Regions from separate parts of the Agrobacterium sp. 6Ca8 genome, predicted to be linked through region 3. Evidence: predicted binding sites of a transcription regulator. Region 3 holds the regulator's gene; each other region holds the start of a gene.
The links. The regulator LexA, encoded in region 3, represses DNA repair genes until DNA is damaged. The targets are predictions, from matches to a motif close to TGTTCNNNNTGTGTTCNG.
Positions count from the first base shown of each region.

Region 1 (4,268 bases), 650 kb from region 3:
CCCAGCATCACGGTTGCCACATCGCGCAGGCGGATATTGTCCTTGATCAGAAGGTTGGAAAAATCCTCAGGCTTCGTGAGGCTCGCGGTCGCGCGCACGACGATGTCCTGCGTCGAACTTTTCAGCGATCCCGCCGGCACATCCAGCGCGGCACTGGCCAGCGCGGTGGAAATATCCGTCACCGTCAGACCACGGCTGGCAAGTGCGGCCTGATTGAGATCGACACGGAAGACTTTTTCCTGATCGCCGTAAAGCTCCACATCCGCCACGCCATCGACGGCGGCAAGGCGGTCGATGACTTCGTCATCCACCAGCTTGGTCAGATCTTCCATGCTGAGCGTAGACGAAGTGACGGCAAGACGCATGATCGGCTGGCTGTCGGAATCCGCCTTGATGATCTGCGGCTCGTCAGCATCGTCTGGCAACTGGTTGGTTACGCGGCCAATGGCATCGCGAACATCGTTTGCGGCAACGGCCATATCGACATTGTCGCCGAATTCCATCGTTACGCGGCTGGTGCCGAATTGCGAATTGGAGGAGATGGACTTGACGCCACTGACGCGCGCAACAGCCCCCTCAATGGTCTGCGTCACTTCCTGATCGATGGTTTCGGGCGCCGCACCTTCATAGGTCGTCCTGACGCTGATGGACGGCCGGTCCACATCCGGCAACTCGCGCACCTCAACGCCAACCAGCGCGGCAAGGCCGGCAACCACAAGCAACGTATTGAGAACCGCTGCCAGAATGGGCCGGCGAACGAACAGTGCGGTGAAGGCGAGCTTGGAATCCTGACCCGAAGGCGACTGAGTCGTCATTGGCTGGCAACCTCCTCGGGCTTCGGCTGGCTTGCGACACGGACGGCACCCCCCTCCCGCACCCGCTGCAATCCTTCGGTCACGACCTGATCGCCTTCCGCCAGTTCCGCTTTCACGAGAACGGCGTCGGGGTTACGCTGCACGATCTGCACCCGCACCTTGGCCGATTTATTGTCGGTCACGCGCCAGACATAGGAACCTTCGGCATCCCACTGCACGGCAAGCGGATCGACGGAGGCATAGGTCTCTCCGGCAAAACGCATGGTGACGCCAAAGGACATACCGGCCCGAAGCTCATCCTTGTCGTTAGCAAACCGTGCCCGGATGCGGATGGTACGGCTTGCGGCGTCGACACGGTTGTCGACGGCCTCGACCTCACCTTTGAACGTCTCGCCGGGGCGTGAAATCGAGGTGGCCTCTACAGGCATTCCGACGGTAATTGCAGTTACGAACCGTTCCGGCGCCCAGAAATTGACCAGAATTTGAGAACGGTCATCAATGCCGACGATCGTTGATTGCGTGGTGACATTGTCGCCGATATTGGCGGCCACGATCCCGACAACACCCTCAATCGGTGCGACGATGTCGCGGCGCCTGAGGTTCAGCTCGGCGGTGCTCAGTGCAAGCTTGGCGGCTTCCTCGGCAATCTGCGCATCCAGCACATCAAGGCGGGATACGGATTTCAGGTTACTGTAGGAACTCGATTTTTCGACGGCGCTGCGTAGCGCAACCTGCGCCTTGTCCCGCTCGATCACCTGCTCCTCGTCATCGAGCCGCGCGAGCACCTGCCCCTTTACGACGCGGGCGCCGGATGAAATGCGGATTTCCGAAAGCGTGCCTGATGTCTGCGGCATGACGACGACCGACTGGATGGCCTCGCCACTGCCGATGGCGTTCAGCCTGTCATTGACCGTGCCCTGCTTGACCGGGGCCATCGCCACCAGGGTCGCATTGCCATCGCGGCGTGCAGCGCCGGCATTTTGGCCGGATGACGAACCGGGTGTTCTGGCACCGGATGCGGCAACCTCGACCGCGCCAACAGGTGTTTTGCCGATGCCGATACCCGCGAGCAGATTCCGCGCTTCGGGTGAATAAAACCCCCAAAGACAGAGTCCTGCTCCCGCCACAGCAAGACAGACACCCACCTGTTTCCACACCCGCATACAATTCTCCGATTATCCGCACAGCATAAACCCGCCCCGAAAAGAGCTTTTCGGAACGGTAGAAGTATTCCCGCATGCCTTAACGAAGGCAACGCACAAATCCGTTCCTTACATAATTGTAATTTGTGATGAATTGTCGTCAAAAGCGCACTGACGGCCATTTCTGTCGCAAACATTCGCCAATCCGGTAATCTGCAGCTGAAATAGCCATGACCGGAGGAATGCATGAGCACCGTAACGAAAGCCGAAAATCCCGAAGCCAACCCGCGCGTCAAGGCTGTATTCGACGATATCCGCACAACGCGGAAATCGGATTTCATCAACAATATGTGGCTCTACCTCGCCTTCGACCCCGATCTTCTGGAAAAGACCTGGGCCGAGGTCAAGGCGGTGATGGCCACACCTTCAGCGCTCGATCCGCTGGTGAAGGAAATGCTTTATATCGCCGTTTCCGTCACCAATGGCTGCTCCTACTGCGCCCACTCCCATACCGCAGCTGCAAAAGCCAAGGGCATGACGGGCGAACAGCATGCCGATCTCATGCGCGTCATCGCCCTTGCCGCCAAGACCAACCAACTGGCCGTGGCGCTGCAATTGCCGGTGAACACGGCTTTTGATGCCGACAGGCGGGCCTGAGACGAAAAAACGTCTTGGAATAGGCGTTTTGACGGATGATACCGGAATAAAAGCAGAACACGGTTCTAGCCTTTATATCCCGAATCACTACATTGGGCCGCATGAGCAACAGTTTTGACGATATGCCGTTCTTCGACGAAGAACCTGAGGCGCCGCGCAAGGCGACGAACAATGCCGATGCAGGCAACGCCGGCGGGCTTGGCATTGCCGCGCGCGCCATGGCGGCACGCGATCAGGCCCGGCCCACGCCCGACTATCTGTCCGGTCTTAACCCGGAACAGCGCGAAGCCGTGGAGACACTGGACGGCGCGGTTCTGGTGCTTGCGGGCGCCGGCACCGGCAAGACCCGCGTTCTCACCACCCGCATCGCCCATATTCTGGCGACCGGACGCGCCTATCCCAGCCAGATTCTGGCCGTGACCTTCACCAACAAGGCCGCGCGCGAGATGAAGGAACGTATTGGCGTTTTGGTCGGCGGCGCGGTTGAGGGCATGCCCTGGCTCGGCACCTTCCACTCCATCGGTGTCAAGCTCTTGCGTCGCCATGCCGAACTCATCGGCCTGAAGTCTGATTTCACCATTCTCGACACCGACGATGTGGTGCGGCTGATCAAACAGCTTATCCAGGCCGAAGGTCTTGATGACAAGCGCTGGCCGGCCAAACAATTCGCCGGCATGATTGACGGCTGGAAGAACAAGGGGCTGACACCGCCGGATATTCCCGAGGGCGATTCCCGCGCCTTTGCCAATGGCAAGGGCCGCGAACTTTACACGGCCTATCAGAACCGGCTGAAAACGCTGAACGCCTGCGATTTCGGCGATCTTCTGCTGCACCCCATCAGCATCTTCCGCCGCAATCCCGATATTCTGAAGGAGTACCACCAGAAATTCCGCTATATTCTGGTGGATGAGTATCAGGACACCAATACGGCGCAATATATGTGGCTCAGGCTTCTTGCCCAGCGCCCCAAAGGCGAGCCGCAAAACGTCTGCTGCGTCGGCGACGACGACCAGTCGATCTATGGCTGGCGCGGCGCCGAAGTGGACAACATCCTGCGCTTCGACAAGGATTTTCCCGGTGCCAAGGTCATCAAGCTGGAGCGCAACTACCGCTCCACCGAGCATATTCTCGGCACCGCCGGCCATCTGATCGCCCATAATGAAGGGCGTCTCGGCAAGACCCTGTTCACCGAGCGCAGCAGCCCCGACGATGAGAAGGTCGTGGTGCATGCGGCCTGGGATTCCGAAGAGGAAGCCCGCGCCGTCGGTGAAGAAATCGAGCAGCTTCAGCGCAAGAACCACAAGCTGAACGACATGGCCATTCTCGTCCGCGCCTCCTTCCAGATGCGCGAGTTCGAAGACCGTTTCGTCACGCTTGGCCTCAATTACCGCGTCATCGGCGGTCCGCGCTTCTACGAGCGTCTCGAAATCCGCGATGCCATGGCCTATTTTCGCCTTGTCTGCCAGCCGGCCGACGATCTGGCCTTCGAGCGCATCGTCAACACCCCCAAGCGCGGCCTGGGCGACACGACCATCCGCAATCTGCATGATTACGCCCGCGCCCGCGACATTCCGATGCTGGCGGCAGCGACCGACATCATCGAGACCGACGAGCTGAAACCGAAAGCGCGCAAGGCGCTGTTCGACGTGGTGCA
Region 1 is NZ_AP026433.1:1,722,294-1,726,561, forward strand. It holds gene ACZ5A6_RS08685 (efflux RND transporter permease subunit) at 1-815, opposite strand, end outside; gene ACZ5A6_RS08690 (efflux RND transporter periplasmic adaptor subunit) at 812-1,978, opposite strand; gene ACZ5A6_RS08695 (carboxymuconolactone decarboxylase family protein) at 2,204-2,614, shown strand; gene ACZ5A6_RS08700 (ATP-dependent helicase) at 2,716-4,268, shown strand, end outside.
Region 1: the regulator LexA is predicted to act here: its motif matches at 2,657-2,674, upstream of ACZ5A6_RS08700 (ATP-dependent helicase).

Region 2 (4,268 bases), on a different replicon from region 3:
TGAGTCTGGTGACCGCCTTGATCTTTGCGCGGATCTCCAGCGCAATTTCGGTGGCGATCTCCATGCCTTTCAGGTTTTCGGTGACATCGAGATAGGCTTCGTCGAGCGATAGCGGCTCGATCAGAGGGGTATATTCGGCGAATATCTCCCGTATCTGTTGCGACACCTGCCGGTATACCTCGAAGCGTGGCGGTACGAAGATCAGATCCGGGCATTTCCGTTTGGCAGTGACGGACGGCATGGCTGAATGGACGCCGAAGGTTCTCGCCTCGTAACTTGCCGCAGCCACCACGCCTCGTGCGGCCGATCCGCCGACGGCGACCGGCAGGCCGCGAAGTGCGGGGTTGTCGCGTTGCTCCACCGATGCATAAAAGGCATCCATGTCGATATGGATGATCTTTCGAACAGCCGTGTTATCCATCGTTCCAGCCTGTACGATCTTCCCTATTTCCACATCGCCCGCATCCGCGCGCCTACATCGATGCGGATCTGCTGCGCGCTGCGCTCGGAGGCTGCGGCCGAAACCAGGGGCCAGGTGGCGGTTTCAAAGAACTGCAGCAAAGTTGCCGGTATGAAGCGGGTTCTAGCGGCATAGACATGCCGGTCGCCCTGCGCGTTCTGGCCATGGGTGAAGAACCGTTGCGGGGTTATCAGTGACAGGCTGTCCTTGGCGCGCGTCATGGCGACATAGAGCAGCCGGCGTTCCTCCTCGACTTCATGCGTGGAGCCGACACCCAGATCGGAGGGTATGCAGCCATCGACCACGTTCAGGATAAAGACGGAACGCCATTCCTGGCCTTTTGCCGAATGAATGGTTGAAAGCGTCAGATAATCCTCATCGAGCAGCGGCACGCCTGCCTGATCGCTGGTGGCATCCGGCGGATCGAGCGTCAGTTCGGTGAGGAAGCGTTCGCGGGAAGGATAGCCGCCGGCAATCTGCTCGAGTTGCAGCAAATCGGCCTTCCGCGTCTCGGCGTCCTCATGGATGCGTTCGAGGTGGGGCTCGTACCAGAGCCGCGCCTGCTCGATATCTGATGGCCAGCCGCCGTGCGATTTTCGCATGTTCGCCAGCAACTGCACGAGGGATACCCAGTCATCACCGGTTTTGGGTGGCGGCGGAATTTCGGCAAGGGCGAGCAAAGGTTCGGGATCTGCCGCAATCGTATCGAGAATATTGCCGGCTTTCTTCGGCCCGATACCCGGCAGCATCTGAAGTAGCCTGAAACCGGCGACGCGGTCGCGTGGGTTTTGCGCGAAACGCAATACCGCCAGCATGTCCTTTACATGGGCACTGTCGAGAAACTTCAGGCCGCCAAATTTGACGAAGGGAATGTTGCGGCGTGTAAGTTCAACTTCAAGCGGCCCGCTGTGACTGGAGGTGCGAAACAGCACGGCCTGTTGCTTCAGCGTCATGCCGGTCTCACGATTGGCCAGCACCTGGTCGATAATAAAGTTCGCCTGCTCGGTTTCGCTTTTTACTGTCACGAGCTTCGGCCGCTCGAGTGACTGTCGTTCGGTCCAAAGGTTTTTGGTGAATCGCTCACGGGCAAGGTCGATGACACCATTGGCGGCAGCCAGTATCGGCTGTGTCGAGCGATAGTTGCGATCAAGGGTGATAATATCGGCAGCCGGGCTGAAAGATGCCGGAAAATCAAGGATATTGCGCACCGTTGCTGCCCGGAACGAATAGATCGACTGGGCATCGTCACCCACCACGGTCAACCCGCGACCGCCCGGCTTCAGTGCCATCAGCACCGCGGCCTGCAGCCGGTTGGTATCCTGATATTCGTCGACCATCACGTGGTCGAAACGATTGCCGATATCGCCTGCAAGGTCGGGATCGCTGACCATCTGGGCCCAGTAGAGCAGAAGATCGTCGTAATCGAGAACGTTCTGGGCCTGCTTGGCCTCGACATAGGCGGCGAATAATTGCTTGAGTTCTTCTTCCCAGCTGGACACCCATGGATAGTGCTGGCGCAGGATTTCTTTCAGCGGCGTTTGTGAATTGACGGCGCGCGAATAGATCGCAAGGCAGGTGCCCTTTGTCGGAAAACGGCTCTCGGTTTTGGAGAAACCCAGTTCATGTCGGGCAAGATTCATCAGATCAGCGCTGTCTTCGCGGTCGTGGATCGTGAAATCCATGTCCAGTCCAATCTGTTCCGCATAGATTCGCAAGAGGCGGGCGCCGATCCCGTGAAACGTGCCGGACCAGGCCATCGCATCGGTGAGGGCTCCGGCGTTAGCGCCGATGACCTGCTTGCAGATACGCTCGACACGACGCGACATTTCGGAAGCGGCACGCCGTGAAAACGTCATCAGCAGGATGCGGCGAGGATCGGCGCCATTGACGATCAGATGCGCCACCCGGTGCGCCAGCGTATTGGTCTTGCCGGAACCGGCACCGGCGATAATCAGCAACGGTCCAGCCGTGTGTCCGCCTGAAGGCCCAACGCCATGTTCCACGGCCTTGCGTTGCTGCTCGTTCAGTTTGTCCAGATAGGCAACCGCCATGCCTGCATCCTTGATATTTGCCTATCCGCACGACGACGGCATTTTTCAAAAGCACTCTTGTTGCAATGATTAGCAAAAACTCAAACAGCAGGCCAGAACAAATAATGAACGCATCTCTCTGTCCTCCACACTGCGGTGGACAAACCTGGCTGATCGATATTCGCAGCCTCAATCGGGTTCCGCATGGCGTGTTGACCGGCATGCTTTTCAAACCACTGAACCAACCCGGCGGCTGATGAGTTCACCAGTCGCGTCTTGGAAGACGTGTTTGTTGGGAGGACAAAAGCATGAAGCATCTGAAACTATGCCTGATCGCTGTTGCGGCACTGGCCACATCGACATTTGCCTTTGCCGAGCAGAAGGCCATGAGGTCTGACTCCACGATCGCGTCGGATATCAATTATCTGCTTTATACGCCCAAAGACTATGCCGGTTCGGACAAAACCTATCCTCTCGTGGTATGGCTGCATGGCGGCGATCAGGGCGGGAGCGACGTCGAAAAGCTGCGCCGCAGCGGTCTGCCAAAATTGATCGAAGGGGGCCGTGATTTTCCTTTCATGGTGTTTTCGCCACAAAATCCGAGCGAGGAACTGCTTTATCCGATCGAACGTGTCGCAAGCGTCCTGGCTTCCGTTGTGGCGGATCATCGGGTGGACCGCAGCCGTATCTATCTGATCGGATATAGCCGGGGAGGGTTTGGCGCCTGGTCAATGGCCGAACAGTTTCCGCAAACTTTTGCTGCGGTCGTCCCAATTGCCGGTGGCGGCATCCGCCATTACCTCAACCGCACCAATGAAAAGACAGCCTTCTGGGCCTTTCACGGCTCAAGGGACGAGGTGATTCCTTTGTCCGATACTGTTGTCCTCGTTCAGCGTCTCCAGGAATTGAAACGCAATGTGCGGCTGACGGTTTTTGAAGATACGAACCATGAAGAGGTGGAGGCAAAAGTGCTCGGCGATGAGGCGATGTGGACCTGGCTTCTCCAGCAAAAGCTTGCAGACGCAAAGACGCCTTCGGTGCCCTGAACCCGCAGCGGGCACCGTTTTACCGCTGGTATGGAAGCCCATAACCCAGCGCGGCCGTCATAAGGCCGGGCTGGCCGCCTGATAAGCCTTCGTCAAAACATCGCTCCGCAAGCGTGTCTTTCGCCTCTTGACACAGAGTAGGGAAGTCGTGCTAATACGCATTAACAGCTAATACGTATTAGCAGTCAACGAGTGTCGGGGAGGGCATTGCGTGACCAGCCATAAACGCCTTACTCAGAACGATATTGCGAAGCTTGCAGGCGTCAGTCAGGCAACAGTATCGCTTGTTCTGAACGGCGCGCCGACGGCGATTGCGCGTATCCCGGCTGAAACACGCGAACGCGTACAGGCGGTCATTCGCAAGACGGGTTATGTCGCCGACCCGATCGCGCGCCGCATGGCCAAGGGGCTTAATCGCATCCTCGGCGTCTTCACCTACGAGCCTGCTTTTCCAAGCGCACAGGCGGACTTCTTCACGCCGTTCCTGTTGGGCATCGAGGAAGAGGCGCAACAGCAGGCGTACGATCTTCTGCTGCTGACCAGTGCCGGCGTCGGCAACAACCGCAAGATTTTTTCCGAGGGCAACAGGCTCCGGATCGCCGATGGCTGCCTGGTCCTGGGCCGTGAATTCGACCGCAAGGAGCTTACCCGGCTGGTCTCGGAAGATTATCCATTCGTGGCGATCGGCCGACGCGACGATGCTGGCGGGCCCGTGCCCTATGTTGGCGGCGA
Region 2 is NZ_AP026434.1:1,359,452-1,363,719, reverse strand. It holds gene dinB (DNA polymerase IV) at 1-421, opposite strand, end outside; gene ACZ5A6_RS20440 (ATP-dependent helicase) at 445-2,511, opposite strand; gene ACZ5A6_RS20435 (carboxylesterase family protein) at 2,799-3,536, shown strand; gene ACZ5A6_RS20430 (LacI family DNA-binding transcriptional regulator) at 3,748-4,268, shown strand, end outside.
Region 2: the regulator LexA is predicted to act here: its motif matches at 2,605-2,622, upstream of ACZ5A6_RS20440 (ATP-dependent helicase).

Region 3 (4,268 bases):
TATTATCTGATTTCCGGTTTTGCCGTTTCCGCCGAGCGTGCCTGGCTGATGATGTCTGTGATGCTGATCGCGGTCCTTTTCGATCAACCATCACTCAGCCTCAGAAACGTAGCCATTTCCGCCCTGATCATTCTGGCTTTCTCGCCCTCGGAAATCATGGGTCCGAGTTTTCAGATGTCATTTGCGGCCACCATAGCGCTTGTTTCCGCCTATGCCTTCTGGAGCCGTTGGCGCACGGACCGCGAACGGCTGTTCATCGGGCGCAAGCCCGCATGGCTGAAGGTGGCGGAAATGATGGGCGCGGTCATTGGCGGCGTTATCACGACGTCGCTGATCGGGGGCCTTTCTACGGCGATCTATTCGGCCGAACATTTTCACCGTGTCACCACCTATGGACTGTTCGCCAATCTGGCTGCAATGCCGCTCATGTCGCTGATCGTCATGCCATTCGCTCTTCTCGCCATGCTGCTGATGCCCTTCGGGCTCGACGCGCCGTTCCTGAAGATCATGGGTTATGGCATGGCACTCGTCATCGAGGTTGCAAACGAGGTGGCCTCCTGGGGCGGCAGCGCAGCGACTGGGCGTCCGCATGGCTGGTTTATCGGTTTGGCTTCGGTGGGTTTCCTGCTGCTGACATTGCTGCGCAGCCGGCTTGCGCTTCTTGGCATCCCGTTTCTGCTCTTGGCCTTCGGCGTGTCGGCAGTTACGGCCTATCGTGATCTGCCGGATCTATTGATTCACGAGGACGGCGAATTGGTGGCACTCCTGGAGGACGGCAAGGTCTCAACCACAAAAGCCCGTCCGCAGAGCTTCGTTTACGGCCAGTGGCAAAGGGCGCTGCTGCTGCCGGAAAAAACCGTGCCGCCGGGTTTTATAAATGGCGAGAGCACGGCAAATACTGCTGGTTCTGACTCGAGATCGAAACTGTCGCCCAAAGACATGGCTGTGGTGGTACGCGAGATGACGGCGGCGCTCAAAGACGCCAAAGCTGGCGTCTTCACCTGCAGGAAAGACATATGGTGCGTAGCGAGCGCCGCGAGCGGAGAATGGATCGTCGTTCTGGAAGATGGCCGCTTCGCCGGAAAAGCCTGCGATATTGCCGATATCGTCGTTGTTTCCCGCAGAACCTCTTTTTCGCAGTGCCGCTCGGGTGCACTCCTGCTCAGCCGTGACATCTTGCGGCGTCTCGGTTCTGTGGAAATAGATTTTGCTGACAAGAGGGAGGAGGGTGTGGCGAGCGGGCTGCGCGCCGCAATCGCCGGAACGGACAGGCCCTGGAGCCAGCACCGTTATTACGACTGGAAAAGCGGACGTTTCGACCGTGATCTGCCGCAGCCCATCATCCGGCTGCTGGCGGCGTCGCAATGACTGCCGCCAGCATGGATCAACGGGTCTTGGCGCGCAAATCTTCAGTCAATTCGCCGATCTCGCCAACTTCCTCTTCATGACCAGCGTCGCGCCAGCTCTCCTTCAAACCGGCCTCGTACCATTCTTGCATGGCAGGCAGGGTGAGCAGCCGGTCGCAATAGGCTTTCGCTGCTGGCGAAAGATCCGCACTGCCATAGGTCTGGAAACGGAATGCAACCGGGCAGAAGAAAGCATCGACCGCCGTGAACTTTTGACCGGCAAGATATGGCCCGCCGAATTTTGTGAGACCCTCGCTCCACAACGCATCGATCCGCTTTATATCGGCTTTAAGCCCGGCATCGCCGCCCCTGGGTTTGACCCGAATGCCCACCGACATGGGATAGAGATTGCGCAGCGAGGAAAAGCCGGCATGCATCTCACTTGCGGCCGAACGCGACCAGGCCCTGGCATGCTTGTCGCTTGCCCAGACACCCTGGTGTCTTTCAGCAAGATATTCGACGATCGAAAGCGTTTCCCAAACCGTCATACCCTCATCGACCAGGCAGGGCACCTTGCCCGTCGGCGAAAAGGAGGAGAAGGAGACGCCTTCGCCGAACGGAATGAGCTTTTCATCAAAGGCGATACCGAGCGTGCGCATCAATACCCACGGCCGTAGCGACCATGAAGAATAGTTCTTGTTGGCTATATAAAGATCGTACATGGCGTATCTCCCGGATATGACGCGTATTTCTACACCTGCCAAGCGTTCACGGAATATCGAAAATTATCCATGGCTCCCATAAACGCCGTTGATGAATGGTGATGTGGGGTCGCCGAGAGCGCGCCTTGCGATAAGTCACCCTTTGGTGACGACTAAAACTGACTGCGCAACACGACAGAACAACGTCGCTAAAAAACAGCGGATGTGATCGCTTCGACAATTACAGCGAGCAGCCCATTCGCTACCACGCCTGTAGCGAAACCGAAGCATCTTTATGGAGCAGGAACTCAGTTTAGAAAGGGCAACGCGCATAGGCTGAATGGCGCATATGTTCGTGCACCCGCAAAAGCACGCCACGTTTGGAAACAGCCAAACCCGATATAGGCGCCATCTTCACGATGACGCCTATCGTAAAGCGAATACGTTCGGTTCGATAAGATCAATGGTAGCGGCGGATCAGCCCAACCAGCTTGCCCTGAATTTTCACCCGGTCGGGCCCGAAGATACGGGTCTCATAGGCTGGGTTTGCCGCCTCGAGCGCAATGGAGGCTCCCTTGCGGCGGAAGCGCTTCAGCGTGGCTTCTTCGTCATCCACCAGAGCCACAACGATATCCCCGGGATTGGCAGTGTTGCCGTTGCGGATGATGACTGTGTCGCCGTCGAAAATGCCGGCCTCGATCATCGAATCACCCTTGACCTCAAGCGCGTAATGTTCGCCCGTGCCAAGCATGTCTACTGGCACTGCCACATCATGGGTGTTGTTCTGTATGGCGGAAATCGGCACGCCCGCAGCGATGCGGCCCATGACCGGCACGGTGACAGCCCCGCCCAGATCATTGGCCGGCGTCTTGGGGGCAGGGGCCGGTTCCGGCGTCTTGGGCTTGCCAAGGCTGCCTTCGATAACGCTTGGCGAAAAGCCGCGCTGCGGCCTTGCACCCGGCGTATAAGCCTCGGGCAGCTTGATGACTTCCAGCGCCCGAGCTCTATTCGGTAGCCGACGAATGAACCCGCGCTCTTCGAGAGCGGTTATCAGGCGGTGGATGCCGGATTTCGAAGCAAGATCGAGTGCGTCCTTCATTTCATCGAAGGAGGGCGGCACGCCGGACTCTTTCATTCGTTCATGAATGAAGAGAAGCAATTCCTGCTGTTTGCGCGTGAGCATGAGGAAAACACCCTTTAGAATCGTAGTGGAAGTCGCGAAACAAATACAGAACGAACACTATATGTTCCATATGTGTTCTGCAATCCCCTAAAATTTCGTGAAGGTGCCATCTGTTGCTGTGATGATTTGCCTCATAGCACGCAATTGTGCTTTTGTGCGGTCGAAACCGTCCCGGCATGCTCCGGGCGGAAGGCCAGCAGGATACATGTCATGACGAAACCCTATAGCGTTGACCATCTCGTTTTGCCCGTGGAAGTCATAGGCGTCTCCGTGAAGCGCCTCGTCAGTCTTGGCTTTACGGTTGCGCCGGAGGCTCTGCATCCTTTCGGCACCCAAAATGCCTGCGTATTTTTCGCCGATGGCACCTATCTGGAGCCGCTCGCAATTGCTGATCCGGCTAAATATAATGCCTCAATAGAGAGGGGTGATGTGTTCACCGGCAGGGATGTGGCCTTCCGGCAACGGGACGGGCAGGAGGGTTTTTCGGCTCTTGTCGCCAGGACTGAAGACGCCTTGGTTGACCATGAGCGGTTTCGGGCAGCCGGCCTTTCGGCGGGCGATGTTTTCGAGTTTTCGCGGCCTGTTCGGATGCCGGATGGCTCGCAAGGCGAGGCGGCGTTCCGGCTTGCTTTTGCGGCAAGCGGGGCGGCCGCGGATTTCTTTTTGTTCAGTTGTCAACGGCTTTAAGCCCTTCCGGGCGATCGCACCATGCTGGAGCGCCACGCCAATGGTGTCACCGGCCTCAGTGAAATCGTCCTGTTTTCCGGCGGCAATATGGAGGTGGCGGGCCTGATCGAGACAGTGTTTGCCTGTGAAGACAAAAGGTCTCCGGGCGGTGATATGGTTTTTGCGACCGGCAATGCCAGCATCAGATTGACCGGAAAACCGCCTTTCGGCGGGCAGGCCCTGAATGCTCAGGACGGCAACGAAGGAGGATTGCGCGGCGCGGGCATCGTCTTTTCGTCACACGATCTTGCCGTGACAGAGGCGGTGCTTGCTGCTAATGGCGTGTCCTGCGCAAAAGCGGACGGCCGTCTG
Region 3 is NZ_AP026433.1:1,074,005-1,078,272, forward strand. It holds gene ACZ5A6_RS05350 (ComEC/Rec2 family competence protein) at 1-1,368, shown strand, start outside; gene ACZ5A6_RS05355 (glutathione S-transferase family protein) at 1,385-2,068, opposite strand; gene lexA (transcriptional repressor LexA) at 2,508-3,230, opposite strand; partial or broken gene ACZ5A6_RS05365 (VOC family protein) at 3,441-4,268, shown strand, end outside.